DNA from 2 places in the Vibrio profundum genome. Region 2 is predicted to be linked to the other one. Evidence: predicted binding sites of a transcription regulator. Region 2 holds the regulator's gene; the other holds the start of a gene.
What was found. Region 2 encodes PurR, which represses purine synthesis genes. Its sites were predicted from a motif close to TNANGNAAACGTTTNCNTNA; they were not measured.
Positions count from the first base shown of each region.

Region 1: the regulator PurR is predicted to act here: its motif matches at 2,823-2,842, upstream of pckA (phosphoenolpyruvate carboxykinase (ATP)).

Region 1 is NZ_JAKJTA010000006.1:292,166-300,414, reverse strand. It holds gene L4C34_RS07415 (AsmA family protein) at 1-927, opposite strand, end outside; gene pckA (phosphoenolpyruvate carboxykinase (ATP)) at 1,023-2,651, opposite strand; gene hslO (Hsp33 family molecular chaperone HslO) at 2,988-3,863, opposite strand; gene hslR (ribosome-associated heat shock protein Hsp15) at 3,879-4,274, opposite strand; gene gspC (type II secretion system protein GspC) at 4,465-5,373, shown strand; gene gspD (type II secretion system secretin GspD) at 5,412-7,457, shown strand; gene gspE (type II secretion system ATPase GspE) at 7,457-8,249, shown strand, end outside.
Region 2 is NZ_JAKJTA010000003.1:458,098-466,346, reverse strand. It holds gene elyC (envelope biogenesis factor ElyC) at 1-267, shown strand, start outside; gene torD (molecular chaperone TorD) at 426-1,082, shown strand; gene purR (HTH-type transcriptional repressor PurR) at 1,282-2,286, shown strand; gene L4C34_RS02090 (MFS transporter) at 2,489-3,706, shown strand; gene L4C34_RS02085 (substrate-binding periplasmic protein) at 3,783-4,577, shown strand; gene L4C34_RS02080 (GNAT family N-acetyltransferase) at 4,889-5,428, shown strand; gene L4C34_RS02075 (TVP38/TMEM64 family protein) at 5,521-6,213, shown strand; gene L4C34_RS02070 (putative signal transducing protein) at 6,213-6,527, shown strand; gene L4C34_RS02065 (substrate-binding periplasmic protein) at 6,808-7,638, shown strand; gene glgA (glycogen synthase GlgA) at 7,726-8,249, opposite strand, start outside.

The DNA of each region.
Region 1 (8,249 bases), on a different contig from region 2:
CAGTTGTAGTCCTCGATAATCTATACTGTCGGCATTGAATGATAAATAGCCTTTAGCTTGTTGCCAAACGGGCTGATTAACCAAGATATGTTCTAACGACAGGTCGAGGTTTTCAAACTGCCAGCCAGCCATGCTCACCGAGCTATTTAAAATATCTAGGCTGTTGATGTCGTGAATATGAGGCGCGAGTCGTTGGAATACTTTGTTTAGCCCGTTTGCATCGGACTCGTTGGTTAAGTTGAGCTTAGTGGCGGTGACATTGACCAGTGACCAGCCTGCTGCGTACTGTTCCGCCTGTCCTGACACTTGAGCGCCGTGCCAAGTAAAAGAGGCGCCATACACGGTGCTGTCTTCGGCTTTATAATTGGCATTGATGAGTACTTTATCGACAGCTTGGCCGTGATAGTACAACTGATCGGCCGATGCTTGGATATGACCATACGGCAGCACTTGCCCGCTCGTCACCCAGATTGGCTTTTTCACTTGCAGGTTAATATTGCGCGCGATGAGGTTGTGGTAGGAAAAGTCGAGATGGTTAAAAGCGATCTGATAGAGATAAAGGTGTTTATTGAACGGCAGCGTCGGCACTCGCCCCTGCCAATGCAGGCCATCGATAAGCAGGCTATCTAATGCGATTTTTCCATTATGGAACAGTCCTGAGTTGAGCCAAACAGTGATTTTGGGGATGTGGATTTTTTGCTTATCCAGCGTGGCATTCACCCTGTTGAGTTCAAACTTCCATGGTGCTTGGTAGCTAACTTGCTGGGCAGAAAGAGTCGGGCTGATGGTGAGATGGATAAGGCCATTAACGATTGGGGTGGCGAGTGAAGTAAACAGTAACCCATAACAGGTGCCCGCCGCGATGATGACCAGACCTAACAATATTCCCAACAGCTTGATTAATTTTTTCATTCGACGTTTAGCCACAATCACACTTAATGGCTATAGCTTGAAACAAAATGCGGTAGGTCGCAATAAAAAGCCCCTAAGTTTAGGGGCTTGTCATCGCATTTGAGACTCGGTTACTTGTCTAGTTGAGGTCCAGCGGCAACCAGTGATTGGCCTTCCGCATTGTCAGTGTATTGAGCGAAGTTATTGATAAAGCGCGCCGCAAGGTCTTGCGCTTTGTCTTGCCATTGCTGAGCTTGTGGGTAGGTATCACGTGGGTCAAGGATGCTTGAATCGACACCCGTCAATGACGTTGGCACTTCAAGGTTAAAGGTTGGGATAACCTTAGTTGGCGCTTGGTCAATCGAGCCATCTAAGATAGCGTCGATGATGCCGCGGGTGTCCTTGATTGAAATACGCTTGCCGCTGCCGTTCCAGCCAGTATTGACTAGGTAAGCTTCCGCGTCAGCCGCTTCCATACGCTTGACCAATACCTCAGCGTATTTTGTCGGGTGCAGAGACAAGAAAGCTGCGCCAAATGCCGCAGAGAAAGTCGGCGTTGGTTCTGTGATGCCGCGCTCTGTTCCTGCCAATTTAGCCGTAAAGCCAGATAGGAAATGATACTTAGTCTGCTCTGGAGTCAGCTTGGACACTGGTGGTAGCACACCAAACGCATCGGCAGTGAGGAAAATCACTTTCTTAGCATGGCCAGCTTTGGATACGGGCTTGACGATATTGTCGATGTGGTAAATTGGGTAAGAAACACGTGTGTTTTCTGTTTTCGAACCATCATCGAAATCGATGCTGTTGTCAGCTCTTACGGTGACATTTTCCAGCAGTGCGTCACGGCGAATAGCGCTGAAGATTTCTGGTTCCGCTTCTTGCGAAAGGCGGATGGTTTTTGCGTAGCAGCCACCTTCAAAGTTGAAGATACCGTCGTCATCCCAGCCGTGCTCATCGTCGCCGATTAGCTCACGCTTAGGGTCGGTGGATAGTGTGGTTTTGCCTGTGCCAGACAAACCAAAGAAGATGGACACATCGCCTTTTTCGCCTACGTTGGCCGAGCAGTGCATGGACGCGATACCTTGTTGTGGCAACAAGTAGTTCATCACCGAGAACATGCCTTTTTTCATTTCGCCGCCATACCAAGTGCCACCAATAATTTGGGTGCGCTCGGTCAGGTTAAAGGCAACGAAGTTTTCAGAATTTAGACCCTGTTCTTTCCAGTTTGGATTGGTCGCTTTAGCGCCATTCATGACGACAAAATCAGGTTCAAAGCTTTCTAGTTCTTGTTCTGTTGGGCGAATGAACATGTTTTTGACGAAGTGAGCTTGCCATGCAACTTCAGTGATCACGCGAATACTTAGACGTGAATCAGGGTTAGCACCACAGTAACCATCAATGACAAACAAACGTTTGCCAGACAATTGCTCGGTGACGAGCGACTTAAGGTCATTCCAAGTATCAGGGCTGATCGGTTTATTATCGTTTTTACCTTGATCAGACCACCACAAGGTATCTCGGGTAGTGTCATCTTTAACTATGTATTTGTCTTTTGGGGAGCGGCCAGTAAAAATACCGGTATCGACTGCAACGGCACCTAACTCAGTGACGGTGCCTTTTTCATAACCGTTTAAATCAGCCCTTGTTTCTTCGGCAAACAATAGTTCATAGCTTGGGTTGCGAAGAACTTCTGTTACGCCAACCAATCCGTGTTTGGTCAGATCGATGCTGGCGGCCTGAGTATGTTCCATAACGGTCATAGATGCTCCTTATAAGGATATGTGTAGGGGTGTTGTAAGATTTTATTATAATTGTGTAATGGCCATACTAGCCTCGGCTGCGCAGATAAACAGTGAGCAAATAGGAAAATTGCGCCTCTTTTTATATAGCATTACCTTGGCGATCGTGCACTGGCAACGCTAGTTTAGCCTGTACGCAATCGTTGGCGCTAGAACAAATTCACTTATTAATCACCTTAAAATAACGAGTAATTTGTTTACGGATTTGAGAGGATAATAGGAGATTTAGCTCACAAAAAAACCAGCAGGGCGCTGGCTTTTTGTAATAAATATTACGAGTTTTCGTTGCTGGAAAAATTAATGCAGCACACTGTCGCCTTTGTCTTGGCTAGCATACAACTCAGCGACGTCTGATGAGTCGAAATTGTAGCTGGTGCCACAGTAGTCACAGTGTAGTGCTATTGAGCCTTCCGATGCTAAAATATCGGCGACTTCTTCTTTGCCAACGGTCAAGATGGCTGAAGCGCTTCGCTCTCGTGAACAACCGCATTTGAATTCGACAGGTTGCGGGTCAAATACTTGTACTTTGTCTTGGTTGTATAAACGATACAGTAAATCGTCTGCCGCTAAGGTAAACAATTCCTCATCTTTTACCGTGTCGGTAAGTTGCTCTAAGTGTTCAAAGTCTGTATCAGAGCCTGTGCCGTCTGGCATGACTTGTAGTAGCATGCCGGCCGCGTGTGCCTGACCTTGGCTCTCGCCAGTGCGGATCCAAAGTCGAGTTTTGAGCTGCTCTGAACGAGCGAAATAGCTTTCAATGACCTCGGCAATGCTATTGCCTTCTAAGCCAACAACCCCTTGGTAGCGTTCGCCTTGCTTTGGTTCAATGGTGATCACTAGGTGACCTTTGCCTAACATGTCATGTAGATTGGCTTGCTCTGCTAGCTCGCCATCCCAGCGTGCGATACCACGAACTTGTTGTTCATTGTTACCATTGACTACCACCAAAGAAACAGGACCATCGCCTTGAAGCTGAAGGGTAATCGAACCTTCAAACTTAATGGTCGCGGTCAGTAAGGTTGTGGCAACCAGCAGCTCACCTAGTAAGGTTTGCAGTGGAGCCGGGTAGTCTTTATTGGTGAGCATATGCTGATAGGCATCGCTCAATTGCACCAATTCGCCGCGTACCGATAGGTCTTCAAAAAGATAGCGATTTAACACATTGTTTGCCATGGGGGTAACTCCAGCTTATTGATGTTTAAATTTAATAATGTCGCGACGTTGCTTTTTGTCGGGACGTTTTTCTGGGCTCGGATTATGCGCATGCAGGCGGCGTTTTTCCGTTTCCTCTTCGCGCTTGCGCACACTGTCGGATGTTTCTGTATACAGGGTCTGCGCTTCTGGCGCGCCACGTCTTTGGCCGCTGATTTGGTCGATAGCCACTGTCTTTTCTATGTGACCTTGGCGCAAAGTAATGACGGCTCCGAGCTCGACAATTTTACTTGGTTTGCTGCGCTGGCCATTGTAGTGCACTTTGCCGCCATCAATCATGTTACGAGCAATAGAACGTGTTTTATAAAAGCGAGCAGCCCACAGCCACTTGTCGAGGCGTACTGCCGTTGTCTCAGAGCTTAACTTCGTCATTGTGTAATGTAAGTTGGGGTATTATTAATAATGTGCACTAACAATGGTGATGATGCGGCATTTTTTCAAGGTGGTGATGAAATATTCACCCTGACATGATATGGCCACTAGTTGCTATGGTATAGTAGCGCGCTCGAAAATATCGGGGCATTTTGGTGGAAGATATTGATAATAATGTTAAGGAATGTAGGTGAAACGCATTGACCTAGAACGGGTAATCAAGCCTGAGGTTTGGCTGGAATACATTCAAAGCCATGGCTTTGTAATGCAAAAAAAGCTGAGTACGGCCTTGATCGTTGGCTTATCGATGACCTCTGCATGGACGGTAGGAAAAACAGTTTGGATGGTAGGCGGCGATGCCAGCCCGATACCACCTTGGAGCTCTCCAGCGGTTCGTTCGGCCCAACCGGCTCATCAATCGTTGGACGTGAATGGCTTGAAACAAAGCCAGCTGTTTGGCGCTTATCATAAAAAGCCAGTGGCGGCAGTAGAGCAAGTTATTCGCAATGCGCCCAAGACCCGTTTGAACTTAACCTTAGTGGGGACTTCCACCAGCTCAGAACCACACCATGGGGTCGCGGTGATTGCGAACAGTGGCCAACAATCTACATATGGTGTTGATGATGTGATTACGGGAACCCGCGCTAAACTAAAAGCAGTCTTGATTGACCGAGTGATTATTGAAAATAATGGTCACGATGAAACTTTAATGCTCAAAGGGGTCAAATATAGCGCCTTATCTGCCTCTCGCAATCAGCCTATTGCCCCAATACAAGATGCGCAGATGCCAGCGGCGAAACGGTCGGCGATTATTGCGCAGATTGTTGAGCAGCCCCGCAAGCTTTTACAATATGTTGGCTTTTCACCGGTGAGCCAGAAAGGGCGCATCATAGGTTATCGAGTGACACCGGGTAAGAGCCCAGATTTATTTATGTCACTGGGCCTTAAGCCTGGTGATGTTGCCACTCAAGCAAATGGCTACGCACTGACGGATCCATCCAGCTTAGAGAAGATTTTCCACGGCATTATTCATGAACATCGTTTAGATCTCACGGTAGAGCGCAATGGGCAGCCACGTGACATCAACGTCAAATTATAGAACTTATGCGATCTTGCATAAGAAACTAGGAGCAAAACGTGAAGCATTGGCTTAACAAAGGCACTTGGCTGTTGATTGCCAGTCTGTTGGCTGCGCCAACTATGGCGTGGGCAAGCGAATTCAGTGTTAATTTTAAAGGCACTGACATCCAAGAGTTTATTGATACGGTTGGCCGTAATCTCGGTAAAACCATGATTATCGACCCGACAGTGCGCGGGAAAATTGATGTCAGAAGCTACGATGCGCTCAATGAAAAGCAATACTACAGCTTGTTCTTGAACGTTTTACAAACCTACGGCTTTGCTGCAGTGACTGAACCTGACGGTGTGATCAAGGTAGTACGAGCCAAAGACGCAAAAATGGGTGCGGTACCTGTGCTCACCGGTAAAGGCAAAGCCAGCTTTGGCGATGAAGTGATCACACGCGTGGTGGCGGTGCACAATGTTTCTGTACGTGAGCTATCGCCAATCTTGCGCCAGCTTATTAACAACGCCGGTTCTGGCAATGTAGTGCATTACGATCCATCGAACATCATTTTGCTGACAGGTCGCGCGGACACGGTTAACAAGCTCGTTAATATCATTCAACGTGTCGACCAAGTCGGCGATAAAAATATCGAAGTGGTTGAGCTGAAAAACGCTTCAGCGGCGGATACGGTTCGCACCATTGATTCTTTACTTAAATCAAACGCCGCGCAAAATATCCCCAACAATATGCAGCCGAAGTTAGTGGCCGATGAGCGCACTAACTCGATTTTGATATCCGGCAACCCAGAAGTACGCGCTAGATTGAAAAGATTGATTAAGCAGCTCGACGTTGGCCTAGCCTCGCACGGTAACAGCCAAGTTATTTTCCTTAAATATGCTAAAGCGGAAAATTTAGTCGAAGTGCTACAAGGTGTGGCGAAAAACCTAGAAGCAGAAAAGAAAAATAAAGGGGCGGCGACCAAGAGTAGCAAAAGCGATGTCACCATTGCTGCCACCAAAGATACTAATGCATTAGTGATCACTGCGCCGCCAGATATTATGAAATCGCTAAAAAGTATTGTATCTCAATTGGATATTCGCCGCGCACAGGTTTTAATTGAAGCCTTGATCGTCGAAATGAGCGAAGGTGAGGGGATCAACCTAGGTGTGCAATGGGGTTCGATTAAAAGCGGCTCTGTAGTGCAGTTTGGTAATACAGGTACGCCAATCGGTGGGGTAATGACTGGCTTAGAAGATGCTAAAGATCAAACTAACTCTCAAAGCTATTACGACGAATCGTCGGATTCATGGAAAACATCTGAAACCACGGAGTCAGGCGACTACAGTAACCTAGCGACGGCACTTGGTGGCGTCAATGGCGCGGCGATGAGCTTAGTGATGGGCGATTGGACGGCATTAATCAGCGCGGTAGCGACGGATTCCAACTCAAATATCTTGTCCTCACCTAGCATTATGGTGCTGGACAACAGTGAAGCTGATTTTGTTGTGGGTGAAGAAGTACCTGTGGTGACGGGCTCAACTGCCAGCTCTAGTAACAGCAACCCATTTCAAACGGTGAGCCGTAAGGAAGTGGGCATCAAACTTAAAGTTACGCCGCAAATTAATGAAGGAAATGCGGTGAAGCTGACTATCCAGCAAGAAGTGTCGAACGTATTGCCTGCCAATGGTGCGGTCGACGTGCGCTTTGCTAAGCGCACGCTGAATACTTCGGTGATGGTCAACGATGGCCAAATGATTGTCTTGGGCGGCTTGATTGACGAGCGCGCGGTGGAAAGTAAGTCTAAGGTGCCAATCTTGGGTGACATCCCAATTATCGGGGCTTTGTTCCGCTCGACCTCAACCACCACAGAGAAAAAGAACCTGATGGTGTTTATTAAACCGACCATTATTCGCACGGGCGTCACGGCGAATGGTGTGACGGAGCGTAAGTATAACTATATGCGCGCGGAGCAATTGTTTAAATCCGATAAAGGCTTCGATTTAATCAAAAACGCGAAAATCCCTGTACTACCTAAATATGGCGATGATGGCCACCGCCCAGCGGAGTTTCAAAGCATTATCGATCAAGTCAATGACAAAAAAATAGAACATAACTAATGGATCAACCAGAGCAGTCAGTTAGTCAGCGCCGCTTACCATTTAGCTTTGCCAATCGCTTTAAAATTGTGTTGGCGAGTCAAGCGCAAGGAGCGGTGCTGTATTACGTGGCACCTCTCTCTATCCCAGCGCTCGCGGAAGTGAAACGGGTGATGCAAAGCCCATTTACATTGCAGGTGCTTGGCGTAGACGAATTTGACCAAAAGTTAACCGAAGTTTATCAGCGCGATTCCTCAGAAGCGCGCCAATTGATGGAAGATATTGGCGCCGACAGCGATGATTTTTTCTCTTTGGCAGAAGAGTTGCCACAAGATGAAGACTTACTGGAAGCCGAAGACGATGCGCCAATCATTAAACTGATAAACGCGATGTTGGGCGAAGCTATCAAAGAAGGGGCTTCGGATATCCATATTGAGACATTCGAGAAATCGTTGTCGATTCGTTTTCGTATCGATGGCGTGCTACGTGATGTGTTAGCGCCAAGTCGTAAGCTAGCGCCTTTGTTAGTCTCAAGGGTTAAGGTCATGGCGAAGCTGGATATCGCCGAAAAGCGGGTACCTCAAGATGGTCGTATCTCGCTGCGTATCGGTGGTCGAGCGGTGGATGTGCGTGTTTCGACCATGCCGTCGTCTCATGGTGAGCGAGTAGTGATGCGTTTGCTAGATAAAAACGCGACTCGGTTAGATTTACACAGCTTGGGAATGACGGCGGATAACCATAACGATTTCCGCAAGCTGATTCAGCGTCCACACGGCATCATTTTGGTGACGGGCCCGACAGGTTCTGGTAAAT
Region 2 (8,249 bases):
GTGCTAGTAACTTCTGCAAGTCATATGACTCGTGCACTGAATGAGTTTCACTCGGCTGGTTTATACCCTCTGCCTGCCCCCACTAACTATTTAGCGCAAAAGCATATTTCTCAGGCATGGATAAAATATACACCCCAAGCTAAATACCTCGAACAAACAGAGACTTACTGGCACGAAGAGCTGGGGTTGATGTGGCAATCTCTAAGGGATTGGGTGGCAACTGACTATACCGAAGCTACCCCAAAAGACCCGGAAACCTCACTTTAATGGCGACTTAAGCCCAGCCATTATCTCGCAATATACTTTATGGGCAGTCTAATCGCTGCCCTGTTTGATCTCCCACCTCAGACATGAATGCACCGACATTCCAGCAAAGTTTCATTTATTGATTAAAATATAAGCATGGATAGCAAGAAGTGGCCGCCATGGATGAGTTAAAAGCCTTTAATGAAAAGCGAGCCGAGATCTATTGGTGGATCTCGGGGCTTTTTGTGCGGGAGCTGTCTGAGACTGAGTTAGATCAGTATCAAAGCGACGAACTTAAAACTTTTGTTGAAGGGCTTGGAGAGGTTCCCATTCTTACGGAACCCAGTGACGACTTACTCCATTGCATCAACCAGTTGAGGACAATGGAAGATGCGCAAATTGTGCTAGCGTCAGACTTTAACGACCTATTCCTCAGTTCGAATCAGAACGTCATTTCCACCTGCGCATCTCATTACCGTAACGTGGCCAACCCCTCTTTACATACTTCGACCCAAGAGATTGTGGCCTTGATGGCCAGCCACTATGTCACTGTCGACCCATCCAACAAAGAACCTGCCGATCACATCTCTAATGAGCTCGACTTTCTTGGCAATTTAATTATTCGCTCCAACGAGCTCGAAAAACTGGCGCACTTCAATGAAGCGCTCACTGAACAAGAGATGTTTATCCGCCGTTATTTGCTGTCTTGGTTATATGACTTTAGAGAGCAACTCAATCACAAAGACAGCTTTGGCTTCTACGCATCGATCGCACGCTTGTTAGTTTGCTTCCTTGAACTGGATTGTGAATACCTCGCGACTAAACAGCGTTTGTAAAATACCGTGCAAATTAAGCCAATAAACAAAGTCAGAGCGTGGTTTTCTGTTGCGGTAATAAGACAGGCACACTAAAATCGGCAACGCAATCGAGAAAAAGATGATGAAATTATGTAAACCGCCGTAGTTTGGCGGTTTTGCTGTATGTAGGACTGTCTGCCCGTCCAAATAAATGTGGCAGAAATAATAGGACAGAACAATGGCCACCATTAAAGACGTTGCACGCCTCGCTGGCGTATCAACCACCACAGTTTCACACGTAATCAATAAGACTCGTTTTGTTGCTGAAACCACGCAAGAGAGAGTTCAAGCGGCGGTAAAAGAACTCAACTACGCGCCAAGCGCGGTCGCACGCAGTTTAAAATGCAACACGACACGCACTATCGGGATGCTAGTCACTCAGTCGACGAACCTGTTTTTCTCTGAAGTCATCGATGGTGTTGAAAGCTACTGTTACCGTCAAGGCTACACTTTGATTTTGTGTAACACTGGTGGGATCTACGAAAAGCAGCGCGACTATATTCGCATGCTCGCTGAGAAACGCGTTGACGGTATGTTGGTGATGTGTTCTGACCTAACTGAAGAATTGCGTGAGATGCTTGACCAACACAAAGATATTCCAAAAGTCGTGATGGATTGGGGCCCTGAGAGCTCACAAGCTGACAAAATCATCGATAACTCAGAAGAAGGTGGCTATTTAGCGACCAAATTCTTGATGGATAACGGCCACACTGATATTGCTTGTTTAAGCGGACAAATAGAAAAAGCGGCCTGCCAAGAGCGCATTCGAGGTTACAAACGCGCATTGTCGGAGAAAGACATTAAGGTTAACGAGGACTGGATCTTAGAAGGCAATTTTGAATGCGACACGGCCGTGCTCGCGGCAGATAAAATTGCAGTCATGGATAAAAAGCCAACAGCGGTATTTTGCTTTAACGATACCATGGCACTTGGCTTAATTAGTCGTTTGCAGCAAAAAGGCATACAAGTGCCTGAAGATATGTCAGTTATTGGTTATGACAATATTGAGTTAGCGGAATATTTCTCACCACCGCTTACCACTATCCACCAGCCTAAGCGCCGAGTGGGTAAAAACGCATTCGAAATTCTACTTGAACGCATCAAGGATAAAAAACACGAAAAACGTGTCTTCGAAATGCAGCCTGAGATAGTCGTGCGCAATACGGTAAAAGATATTCGCTAAGTGCCGTTAAACGTTTGAAATACTTTAACTGAATGCCCGGCTAATCTAGTCGGGCATTTTTGTATCCTACCTGGCACGCCAAATCTTCCTGAGAAATGCGCCCCATTCTACGTGCGATTCAATACTGAGAAGCACAACCAGAAAAAAACTTGTTTCTCGTTAATAATATCGCACAGCTATCTACTCACTCCTCGCGATTATTATGTTCAATACAACGCAAAAACACACGATTCTATTCTCTTGTTTCATATTGGTGATTGGGCTCATGGGGATGGATATGCTCAATCCTGCCCTTCCCTATATCATGCAATCGCTGTCGGTAAGTGAATACCAAACCAAACAACTCATTGTCATCTACTTGGTGAGTGCGGCAATATCACAATTTTTTTATGGTGCTTATTCTGATGTCTATGGCAGGAAGAAAGCGATATTACTCGCGTTTTTGATTGTCGATACCGGGGCACTCTTATCGGCCTTTGCACAAAATATCGAGCAGCTTTATGCGTGTCGTTTACTCACTGGCTTAGGGGCGGGGGGCGCTCCCGTGATTGCTCGGGCGATTATTTCCGATGTATGTGATAGACAAGATACGATTAAGAAAGCGTTTGCCTACTTTTCCATTTCCAGCCAACTCTCGCCTGCGCTGGCGCCGCTGATCGGCGCGGTAATACTCCAAGGGTTTGCATGGCGCGCCGTTTTTGTGGGCTTATCGATATTCACTCTGATCGCCATATTCGTATTAGCCCGAAAACTTAAAGAAACACATACTCCAACGGCAGCCAGGATGGACATCCGTCAGCAGCTTTCAAGCTACCTGCTGATCCTTAAAATCACCCGCTTTATTTGGTTCAGCGTTATCTCAGCACTGCTGTTCACCATCACCATTGCGTTCTATTCCTACATGCCGTTTATACTTGCCCATCACCATTACTCTCCGTTAGATAATGCCTTACTCTACATCTTATACGCGGCTAGCTTAGTGTTAGGCTCCCTGATGCTAGCCAAACACCTATATCGCCTCAATAGCGAAAAACTACTGCATGGGTGCATCGTTTTCGCTCTGATTGCCGCTGTCACATTATCAGCCGTCAACTACTTATATGGCGTTAACATAATCACTATTTGGCTCACAACCGTGATTTTTTCTGTAACGTGCGGAATTTCAGCGCCGCTGGCTCTATCGCTATGTATGCAAGAAATAAAAGAGAACAGAGGGGTTGCTAGTGCCGTACAAGGGGGGATTAAGATGCTGTTTACGGGACTTGCTCTAATTATATTAAACAACGTCGCGATGAAAAGTATGCTCAGCCTGACGACTTGCTATGTGGTTGTCTCCCTACTGTTGCTTTCTTGCTTCGCCTTCGCTCGCAGCCGAGTAGCGTCTCCAAAGAGCGATATTCCCCGCCTCCCCACAGGATAACAAGACCTGAATGACGCAATCATCAACTATAATCCTTCAGAGATGGCAACAAACTTAGAAGCGGGTACAGGCAACGATGAGGAAAGTACTAGAACGACGATTCCATGATTCTACATCTGCTATAACATGGGGGATTATTGTGGTGATATGTGCGTCTCTCGCTTTATTCCCCTTCAAGGCTCAAGCTCAAGAATTTCTCAAACTTGGAACTGTATACCATCCTCCACTCATGGGAACAGATGAGTCTGTATTAAACAAAATGACCATAGCGGCATTTGCCGCTGAAAATATCAAAGTTCATTTTGATATTTACCCAATGGCCCGAATAAAGTGGGCATTAGACGAGCAAAAAAGTCATGCGGTGATCGGATCAAAAAACTGGTTTACAGAAAGAAAACAGTCTTCAAATTTCATCTCAGTCAATCTATATCAAGCTACGTTACACCTGTTTTATCTAAAAGATCGCTTTCCCAATGGAATCAACTTCACTCAGCTAAGTGATCTCAAAAAGTATCGTGTCGGCTATGTTTACGGTGGCGTTTTGGAGGCAAAACTTAAGCGATCTGGAATCGAGCCCCACCTGACTAAAGATTCGGAGCTCAATATCAAAAAGCTTTTCCGCGATCGAATCGATATGGTTGTTGTCACCAAATTTAGTGGCTGGGCAATGGTTCGCAAGAACTACCCCAAAGACATAGAACGTTTTGCCATCGACAGCCACGTCTTGTATCGCGCGAATCTTGATTTGCTGTTCGCGCCAAGTGAATCGGCTCTGGCTAAAACATTCGAACGAGGGCTGCACAAAATTAAAAGCAGTGGTGAGTATGATGAGATTCTTGCTACCTATTTACCTAGGGGATCTAGCCAGTAGACTATACTGGTGAAAAACTTTTTCACCCCCTTACTCGGAGATGAATAATGAAACGTCGACATCTCGTCGTCTTGGCTCCAATATTACTTTATCCTCCTACCGCGATAACTAGTCCTGTAAACCCCGTCATATTTGTCACCAAGTTTTGCCCATTTATGTACTTGGATGACCAAACTCAAACTTAGTGCCGATTTTTAAAGCATATTACAACGATATAGTGTCTATGATTGGACCAAAGAAAAAGTCATCTATTATCAATAAGGCTCTGTTATATTGAGATTAACTTACTATATAGCTGAAGGTCGCCATTGATGAAAATAGACACGCCGAATCTCATTATGACTCAAATCACCGAGGGGGACTGGCCGCTATTCCTTCGCCTTCAGACTGAAAAAGATATAATTGAGCTCTGCTTTGACGCCCCTGATACTGACAAGCTACGAGAAAAGTTCATTTCAAGACTATCGCCTTGGCAAGCGCAAGATTCTCAATGGCTCACACTCGTTATCGTGAATAAAAGGACAGGTGAACAATGCGGCATCACTGGTTTCGTTATCGACAATGGCGTGGCTGAAGTGGGCTACATGTTGTTACCTGAATTCCATGGCAATGGCATTGGCACAGAGTCGCTTCGCGCCGTTATTAATTGGGCAACGCAACAACATCGCATCGCCCACTACCAAGCGGTGGTCACGGCTGGCAATATCGCCTCGGAATGTGTCCTCAAAAAGTGTGGTTTCGAGCTTAAGGAGATACTGCCAAATGCTTATCAGATCGGTAATTCACTCTATGACGACCATATTTATCGCTTCAACGCAGTACAGATTCCGCAATTTGATCCGAACGTGTGAAATTTATTTACCAACCAACCTGTCTACATTGGGGAGCAGTTGAATAAACAAGTTCAACAATCATCAAGCAATCGCTGTATGGAGTCGTTATGATAAATAAGAAGCTAGTGATCGGAATAGTGTTAGTGTCGTTAATTGTGTTCCTCGGTGTTAACTTTGGCCAACACCTCACCATAGAAAATGCCAAAGCTCAGCAAGCTTTACTCAACGGCTTTATTGCCGAACATTTTGTGGTTGCTGCGCTCACCTACTTCTTCGCTTATATTGCCATCACGGCCTTTTCAATCCCTGGCGCAGCAGTCGTAACCCTATTAGGTGCCGCCTTATTTGGCTTTTGGACCAGCTTGCTACTTGCATCATTTGCCAGCACCATTGGCGCGACATTAGCTTTCTTAAGCAGCCGTTACTTGCTGCGTGATTGGGTACAAAGCAAATTTGGCGCAAAACTTTCTGCCATAAACAAAGGCGTGGAGCGCGATGGTTCGTTCTACCTATTCTCGCTGCGACTTATCCCAGTGTTCCCATTTTTCCTAATCAATTTGCTAATGGGGCTAACCCCAATCAGCACGCTACGTTTCTACCTAGTGAGCCAATTAGGCATGCTTCCCGGCACCGCCGTTTACCTCAACGCTGGTACTCAATTATCGCAGATTGATAGCTTATCCGGCATCGTGTCTCCAACAGTATTAGGTTCTTTCGCACTACTAGGTCTCTTCCCTATCATTGCCAAGTGGATCATGTCGAAGATCAGAACCCAGCCGAAAGCCCAAAATGGAAACGCTTGATGAAACTGTATATCGCCACGAATCCGATGGACGCTCATATTCTCTGCTCGTATCTTCAAGTTGAGAATATTGAGTGTGAAGTGCGAGGAGAAAGCTTGTTTGGTTTACAAGGGGAATTGCCCTGCTCCGATGATACCGACCCGTATATTTGGTTACTCAACCCTTACCAGATAAAAAGAGCACAAACATTGGTATCAGAATATCACAATCAACAGTCATCAAAGACACAATGGCAATGCGATAGCTGCAAGGAAAAAAACGAAGGACAATTTGAGTTATGTTGGAATTGCTCTGAGCCGCGCCATGCTACCTAATTCTGATGAAATGACTCTTTATTGAGTCGCTCTTGATTAAGTAGTTTTTGATTAATTGCTTTTGATTAGTTGCTTTTGATTAACTAGTTATTGTTCAAGTAGTTATTAGTTAAACAGCTCGGATAATCGAGTCCAGCTGACTTTGATGAGAAGACCTACTTCCAGCTACGTTTGGCTAGGATTCGCCTAAATTTTCACGACAGTCTGATAAAACTTGGTCCACACTATTAGGGTCTGAAGCCTTTACGGTCAGCAGACCTTAATCGTTATTGAGGACACTATGTCAGGCTTACGTTCCCTACAGTACTTTTCCAGAAAATGCGCCAATAGCATTTTATTGTCGGTCGTGATTATATGCACACCGAATGTATACGCTCAAACAGCCAAGCCACTAGTTAGAATCATCACCACTGAGCACCCCCCTCTCGTTGGAACGCACAATACAATCTTATCCGACATCGTTCTAGCCGCATTTCATAGTCAAAATATACAAATAGAATATGTCACCTACCCTATCGCCAGAATTAGCTGGGCAATGGACAAAGAGAAATCGAGCATCGCTCAAGGTGGATTTGATTGGTTCCAGAACTCACAGCAAAACCAAGAACTCATTTTCATCCCAATTTACTACACAACGATGAACCTATTCGCACTCAAAAAGCATTTTCCTACTGGCGTCCACTATGACAGTCTTGGTGAACTAAAACGTTACCGTATCGGATATGTGCTTGGCGGCGTACTATCTCCCATGCTTACTAAAGCTGAGATAACCCCCTACTTCGTCTCAAGCTTTCAACAAACCGCACAGCTGCTAACACGAGAGCGCATAGATATGTTCGTTGCTCCAGCGGTTGTTGGCTGGCAGGCCATCGGCGAACTCAATGACCAAGATCGAAGCGCATTCACTATCTCGGAGCAAGCGCTAAAGACGGCGAGCGCTGATATTATCCTACACAAGAATCAAAAAGAGTTGGCAAACACTTTCAAGGAAGGTTTGAAGGTCATTATCAATAACGGACATTATTTAGAGATCATAAAGAAGTATCATGGTTCGACCGCTCTCCCTCCCCCGACCAAAAAGCTTATACATCAATACCAAAACACTCAGTAGCTTTCTCCTACGAAGCGTCAACACGATGAAGCACTAACCAAAAAAAGGCGCCAGAGGCGCCTTTCAGTTTAATATTTCAAATAGCAGTTAAGCACTCAAATACAAAGACAAATATTGCTCCGCGGCTTTTTTCCAACAGAAATCTTGTGTCATCGCGTAGGACTGCATTTTTTGTATATCTTGGGGGCATTGTGCATACAAAAGCAAAGAGCGTTGCAACGTCAGCAGCAAGTCATTGGGTTCTGGCTGGTAGAAAACAAAACCTGTCGCTTCGTTTGAATATTCATCACAATCTTTCACACTGTCCTTCAACCCACCGACACCACGAACAATAGGTAATGTGCCATACGCCATGCTGTAGATCTGGTTCAAACCGCAAGGTTCAAACTCAGAAGGCATTAAGAAAAAGTCTGAAGCCGCTTCAACTAAGTGCGCTAAGCGGTTGCTATAGGCTTCCACAAAAACAAACTTATCACGATGCGTTGCAGAAATTTCTTGTAATTGGCTAGCAAGCGTTGGATCGCCCGTGCCAACAATAACCAGCTGCACATCATGCTTTAGAAACTTATCCAAAATTGGCAGCAAGTAATGCAAACCTTTTTGCGAAGTTA